One region of the Kitasatospora sp. NPDC008050 genome, then DNA from elsewhere that is predicted to be linked to it. Evidence: riboswitches for the same ligand, from Rfam matches in the RefSeq annotation. Region 1 holds a riboswitch; the other holds the start of a gene.
The links. A riboswitch is a leader RNA that binds a small molecule or an ion and turns the genes downstream of it on or off. The one in region 1 is predicted to bind S-adenosylmethionine.
Positions count from the first base shown of each region.

Region 2: linked by a shared signal. The riboswitch ahead of ACFZB9_RS01625 (aminotransferase class V-fold PLP-dependent enzyme) and the one ahead of thrC (threonine synthase) in region 1 are both predicted to bind S-adenosylmethionine.

Region 1 covers NZ_JBIBIJ010000002.1:68,252-71,646, reverse strand. Annotated here, with positions in the region: gene thrC (threonine synthase) at 1-1,237, opposite strand, end outside; SAM riboswitch class I at 1,254-1,385, opposite strand; gene ACFZB9_RS03815 (glucosyl-3-phosphoglycerate synthase) at 1,538-2,572, shown strand; gene ACFZB9_RS03810 (trehalose-6-phosphate synthase) at 2,619-3,395, shown strand, end outside.
Region 2 covers NZ_JBIBIJ010000001.1:388,010-391,404, reverse strand. Annotated here, with positions in the region: gene ACFZB9_RS01635 (hypothetical protein) at 1-129, shown strand, start outside; gene trpD (anthranilate phosphoribosyltransferase) at 283-1,356, shown strand; SAM riboswitch class IV at 1,470-1,589, shown strand; gene ACFZB9_RS01625 (aminotransferase class V-fold PLP-dependent enzyme) at 1,640-3,010, shown strand; gene ACFZB9_RS01620 (Lrp/AsnC ligand binding domain-containing protein) at 3,020-3,301, opposite strand; gene ACFZB9_RS01615 (rhomboid family intramembrane serine protease) at 3,298-3,395, opposite strand, start outside.

The DNA of each region.
Region 1 (3,395 bases):
GGATGGTCGCGGTCAGGCCCGAGTCGGCCACCGCGTCCAGCGTCTTCAGGCCGTCCCCGGTGTTGATCGCCACCGTCTCCTTGGCCGGGTCCAGCACACCGTTCTCGACCAGCTTCTTGAGCACGCCGATGGTCACGCCGCCCGCGGTCTCGGCGAAGATCCCCTCGGTGCGGGCCAGCAGCCGGATCGCCGCCACCACCTCGGCGTCGGTGACGTCCTCGACCGCGCCGCCGGTGCGCCGGGCGATGTCCAGCACGTACGGGCCGTCGGCCGGGTTGCCGATCGCCAGCGACTTGGCGATGGTGTCCGGCTTGACCGGCCGGATCACGTCGCGGCCGTCCTTGAAGGCCGCGGAGACCGGCGAGCAGCCGGCCGCCTGGGCGCCGAAGATCCGGTACGGCCGGTCCTCGACCAGGCCGAGCTTGATCAGCTCCTGCAGCCCCTTGTCGATCTTGGTGAGCTGCGAGCCCGAGGCGATCGGGATCACGATCTGCTCCGGCAACCGCCAGCCGAGCTGCTCGCAGATCTCGAAGGCCAGCGTCTTGGAGCCCTCGCCGTAGTACGGGCGCAGGTTGACGTTGACGAAGCCCCAGCCCTCGCCGGCCGGGTCGCCGATCAGCTCGGAGCAGAACCGGTTCACATCGTCGTAGTTGCCCTCGATGCCGACCAGTTCGCCGCCGTAGACCCCGGCCATCACGACCTTGCCCTGCTCCAGGTCGTGCGGAATGAAGACGCAGGACTTGAAGCCGGCCCGGGCGGCCGCGGCACCCACCGCACCGGCCAGGTTGCCGGTGGAGGAGCAGGACAGGGTGGTGAAGTCGAAGGCGCGGGCGGCCTCGATCGCGCAGGCCACCACCCGGTCCTTGAAGGAGTGGGTCGGGTTGCCGGAGTCGTCCTTGACGTGCAACTGGGCGGTGAAACCGAGCTCGCGGCCCAGGTTGTCGGCCTTCACCAGCGGGGTCCAGCCGGGGTTCAGATTGGGCTTGCCGGCCACGTCCGCGGGTACCGGCAGCAGCGGGGCGTAGCGCCAGATCGAGGCGGGGCCGGCCTCGATCCGCTTGCGCAGCTCGTCGGCGTCGTAGCCCTCGTAGTCGTAGGCGATCTCCAGCGGGCCGAAACACTCCAGGCAGGCGAAGCTGGGGCCGAGCGGGAACCGGGTGCCGCACTCGCGACAGGACAGCGCGGCGGCGGGGCCGAGATCGACAGAGCCGACAGCTGTAGGGGTAGCGGTAGCCATGATGGCGAGGCCTCTCTCCTCATCTTCCCCATGGCGCGGGCGCGCCACAGGCCGGAATTGGCACCTGTCCCGCCGGGGCCCGCGAAGGCCGGACGAGAAGGTTGCCGGGACGTCGACGGGCCGTTCCCTCAGTCCCTCTGGATGAGCTCTATGAAGTTGTGGACACCAGGAATGCTGGTGGGTCCAGGCGATCGACCCCGGCGTGCGAAGGTCTGACCGCAGTACGAAGACTGTATCCGAAGGGCGGTCCGCGGAGGTCGACCGTCCGACCCGCGAGACGAGATTCACAAGGAGCGAGATTTGCCTGCCGAGCAGAGCCCCGCGCTACTCCCGGAGGCGGCCGACTGGCTGCGCCGACGCTCCTGGCGGGCGGGCGATCGGCCGCCCGCCGCGCTGCTCGCCGCCAAGCGGGCCGCCGGGGCGGCCGGCACCGTCAGCGTGGTGCTCCCGGCGCTGGACGAGGAGTCCACGGTGGGCGACATCGTCACGGTGATCCGCCGCGAGCTGATGGAACGGCTGCCGCTGGTGGACGAGCTGGTGGTGGTCGACTCCGGTTCGGCGGACCGCACCGCCGAGGTGGCCGCGAGCGCCGGTGCCCGGGTGGTGCACCGGGACGCGATCCTGCCCGGGCTGCCGGCCGTGCCGGGCAAGGGCGAGGTGCTCTGGCGCTCGCTGCTGGTGACCGACGGCGCGATCGTCTGCTTCATCGACGCCGACCTGCGCGAGTTCGACCCGGCGTTCGTCAGCGGCATCATCGGCCCGCTGCTCACCGACCCCGACCTGCAGCTGGTCAAGGCGATGTACGACCGCCCGCTGGAGACCGAGGGAGCGGTGGTGCCGGCCGGCGGCGGCCGGGTCACCGAGCTGGTCGCCCGCCCGCTGCTGGACTTGCACTGGCCGGCCCTGGCCGGCTTCGTACAGCCGCTGGGCGGCGAGTACGCGGCCCGCCGCTCGCTGCTGGAGCGGCTGCACTTCCCGACCGGCTACGGGGTGGAGCTGGGCCTGCTGGTGGACGCGCTGGAGCTGGTGGGACTGGACGCGCTGGCCCAGGTGGACGTGGGGGTGCGCCACCACCGCCACCAGGACAGCCAGGCCCTGGGCCGGATGGCCGCCACCATCTACCGCACCGCCCTCGAACGGCTGGACCGCACCCACCGCCTGAAGGCCGCCGAGGACCTGGCCCGCCCGGTGCTCACCCAGTTCACCCGGGACGCGGGCTCCCCCCAGCCCTCGGCCGGGGGCAGCCCCATCTTCACCCCCCACAGCTACCACGTCACCGCGCTGGAGCGGCCGCCGATGATCGGGCTGCCGCAGTACCGGAGGCGGCGCGTGTGACCAAGGTCCGGGTTTGCGTCCCCACGCCCCCGGCAAGGTTGAAGATATGTCCGATCACACGCCCGCACGCGTCCTGGTGGCATCCAACCGGGGGCCGGTCTCCTTCAGCAGCGGCCCGGACGGGACGCTGACGCTGCGGCGCGGCGGCGGCGGGCTGGTCTCGGGGCTCTCCGCGATCGAGGACCCGAACACGGTCTGGGTCTGCGCCGCGCTCGGCGAGGCGGACCGGACGGCGGCCCGGCGCTCGCCGCAGGGGCGCCTGGACCAGGGCGGCTTCGATGTCGGCGGACAGGCCGTCCGGATGCTGGACATCGCCCCCGAGGTCTTCGACCAGGCGTACAACGGGGTGGCCAACTCCACCCTCTGGTTCCTGCACCACCTGCTCTACAACACCCCCACCGCGCCGGTCTTCGACGCGGACGCCGCCGCCCGGTGGACGGCCTTCGAGGCCTACAACGCGGCCTTCGCCCAGGCGCTGGCCGCCGAGGCCGCGCCCGGCGCCGCCGTGCTGGTGCAGGACTACCACCTGACCCTGGTGCCGGCGCTGCTGCGCGAACTCCGTCCCGACCTGCGGATCAGCTACTTCCTGCACATCCCGTGGGCCCCGGCGGACTACTTCCGGCTGCTCCCGGACGACCTGGCGAGCGCCGTGCTCACCGGCGTGCTGGGCGCCGACCGGGCCGGCTTCCACACCCGCCGCTGGGCCGAGGCCTTCGCGGACTGCTGCGAGCAGGTCCTGGACGCCAAGATCATTTCCGGCGCGGGCGCCCCGGGCGACCTCTCGGTCAGCTACCAGGGCCGCACCACCAGGCTCGGGGTGCAC
Region 2 (3,395 bases), on a different contig from region 1:
GACACCTGGCTGGCGGCCTGGAGCCGGGCGGACGCGGCGATCTCGCAGCCGGTCGACCCGGTGGCGCTGGCCGAGGCGGTGGCCACCCTGCTGCGCGCCCGGCTGGGCGCGCGCAGCCTCGCGCGCTAGGAGAGTCCGCCCCCTGGACAGCGGGCGTCCCGAGCGGGCGGCCGGTGTCCCAGAGGGAGAGAAGGGCCGTCGCGGGTGCCGCGGCGGCCCTTCGCCGGTCGATAGGCTGGCTGCATCCCTGTAACGAGCACCGGATGCGAGCTGGAGTCGGCCATGGTGAATGTGAACCCTGCGAACGGCGGTCAGGACCCCGCGCAGGTGGTCCGCACCTGGCCGGACCTGCTGAACGCGCTGCTGACCGGCCAGGACCTGAGCCAGGCGGACGCCGCCTGGGCGATGGACCGGATCATGAGCGGCGAGGCCAGCCCCGCCCAGGTGGCCGGGTTCGTGGTGGCGCTGCGGGCCAAGGGCGAGACGGTGGCCGAGGTCTCCGGTCTGGTCGAGGCGATGTACGCGCACGCCGAGCCGCTGCGCATCCCCGGCCCCGCGGTGGACATCGTCGGCACCGGCGGCGACCGGGCCAAGACCGTCAACATCTCCACCATGTCGGCCATCGTCGCGGCGGCGGCCGGCGCCAAGGTGGTCAAGCACGGCAACCGGGCGGCCTCGTCGGCCAGCGGCTCCTCCGACGTGCTGGAGCGGCTCGGGATCCGGCTGGACCTGAGCGCCCGGCGGGTGGCCGAGGTGGCCGAGGAGGTCGGCCTCACCTTCTGCTTCGCGGCCACCTTCCACCCGGCGATGCGGCACGCCGCCCCGGCCCGCCGTGACCTCGGGGTGGCCACCGCCTTCAACATCCTGGGACCGCTGACCAACCCGGCCCACGTCACCGCGCACGCGGTCGGCTGTTTCGACACCCGGCTGGCCGGCCTGATCGCCGGGGTGCTGGCCGAGCGCGGCTCGACCGCACTGGTGTTCCGCGGTGACGACGGGCTCGACGAGCTGACCGTCTGCGCCACCTCGCGGGTCTGGGTGGTGCGCGAGGGGCGGGTCACCGAGACCGTCCTCGACCCGCGCGAGCTGGGCATCGAACTGGTCGGCATCGAGGCGCTGCGCGGGGCGGACGCCGAGTACAACGCGGCGGTGGCGCGCCGGGTGCTGGCCGGCGAGCAGGGGCCGGTGCGCGATGCCGTGGTGCTCAACGCGGCGGCCGCGCTGGTCGCGCTGGAGCTGACCGAGGCGCCGCTGGTCGAGCAGCTGGCCGCGGCGATGCTGCGTACCACCGCAGCCATCGACTCGGGTGCCGCGCAGCACACCCTCAAGCGCTGGGCGGAGGCCACCGCGCACTGACCCATCGTCGGTTTTTTGAGACCCGCAGGCCGCTGGCCTGCGGGTCTCATGCGTGTCCAGATGTCGGAACGGTGTTTGACCGCGCTTCGAGCGCTGATCTAAAGTCTTCGTCAGGTCATGAGTGACAGCGCGACAAGCCCCAGCTTGCTGTCCGGCAACCCTCCGTCCGTGGCGGGGTGCCCTGGGTGAAGACCAGGCCAGACGGCGACAGGTCCGTGTGGCAAGCGCGGACCACCGGCATATTCGCACTCCCGGGGTCCTGACCCTGAAGGAGTGCATCCTCATGCCGGCTTCTCTCGACCTCTGCGCCCCCCTCGCCGTGCTCGGCGCCGACGTCCAGGTCCCGCTCGTCTCCGGCGAGAAGGTGGGCTACGCCGCGCTCGACTACGCCGCCAGCTCGCCCGCGCTGCAGCGGGTCTGGGACGAGGTGGCCGCCTACGCCCCCTACTACGGCAGCGTGCACCGCGGCGCCGGGTACCTCTCGCAGCTCTCCACCGACCTGTTCGAGCAGAGCCGGCGCACCGTCGCGGACTTCCTGGACCTGCGCGAGGACGACCAGGTGGTCTTCACCCGGGCCACCACCGACTCGCTCAACCTGCTGGCGGGCGCGGTGCCGGCCGGCACCCGGGTGTTCGCCTTCGAGACCGAGCACCACGCCTCGCTGCTGCCCTGGCGCCAGGCCGGCCTGACGGTCAGCTACCTGCGCGCCCCGGACTCGCCCGAGCAGGCCGTCGCCGCGCTGGCCGAGGCGCTGGCCGCGGACACCGCCGGCGAGCACCGCCTGTTCTGCGTCACCGGCGCCTCCAACGTCACCGGCGAGCTGTGGCCGGTGGCCGAGCTGACCCGGGTGGCGCACCAGCACGGCGCCCGGGTGGTGCTGGACGCCGCACAGCTGGCCCCGCACCACCGGGTGTCGGTGCGCGAGCTGGACGTCGACTGGGTCGCCTTCTCCGGCCACAAGCTCTACGCCCCGTTCGGTGCGGGGGTGCTGGCCGGGCGCAGCGACTGGCTGGACGCGGCCGAGCCCTACCTGGCGGGCGGCGGCGCGAGCCGTACGGTGGCCCGTGAGGTGGACGGCTCGGTGGCGGTCGAGTGGCACCAGGGTCCGGCCCGGCACGAGGCCGGCTCTCCCAACGTGATCGGCGCCTACGCCATCGCCGCGGCCTGCCGGGCGCTGTCCGAGGCCGGCTTCGAGGCGCTGCAGGCCCGCGAGCAGTACCTGATCGGCCGGCTGACGGCCGGCCTGGCGGAGATCCCCGAGGTCAGGGTGCTCAGCCTGTTCGGCCCGCAGGCGGCGCGGGTCGGCGTGCTCTCCTTCGTCGTGCAGGGCTGGAACAGCTCGCACTTCTCGGCGGCGCTGTCGGCCGAGTACGGCATCGGGGTGCGCGACGGACTGTTCTGTGCGCACCCGCTGGTGCGCACGCTGCTGGGGGGCGGGGCAGGCGGACCTGGTTCGGTCTCCGAGTGCGGGGCGCCCGAGCCCTCGCTGCCCGGTGAGCGCAGCCTGAACGCGATCCGGGTCAGCTTCGGCGCCGGGACGCCCGAGGAGCACATCGACCGCTTCCTGGCCGCCGTGCGCGAGCTGGTCAGCGACGGCGCCCGCTGGAACTACCGCAACGAGGGCGGGCGCTGCGTCGCCGACACCCGGCGCTGAGCGGTGCGGTCAGCCGTCCAGGCCGAGCGCGAAGGCGGCCTCCAGGTCGTGCTGCGAGTAGGTGCGGAAGGCGATCTGGGTCTCGGTGTGCGCGACCCCGGGCACCTTGTTGAGGCGTCCGGGGATCACCTCGGCCAGATCGTCGTGCCGGCGCACCCGCACCATGGCCACCAGGTCGTAGCCGCCGGTCACCGAGTAGACCTCGCTGACCCCGTCGATCGCGGCGATCGCCTCGGCGATCTCGGGGATCCGGTCGACGCTGGTCTTGATGAGCACGATGGCGGTGATCACGGCAGGGCTCCTGGGCTGGGGGTCCCCCCGGAGGAAGGCTGGGGGAGCGTGTGGTCAGGGTATCCGGCGCGCCTGCCGGCCACCCACAAGGCCA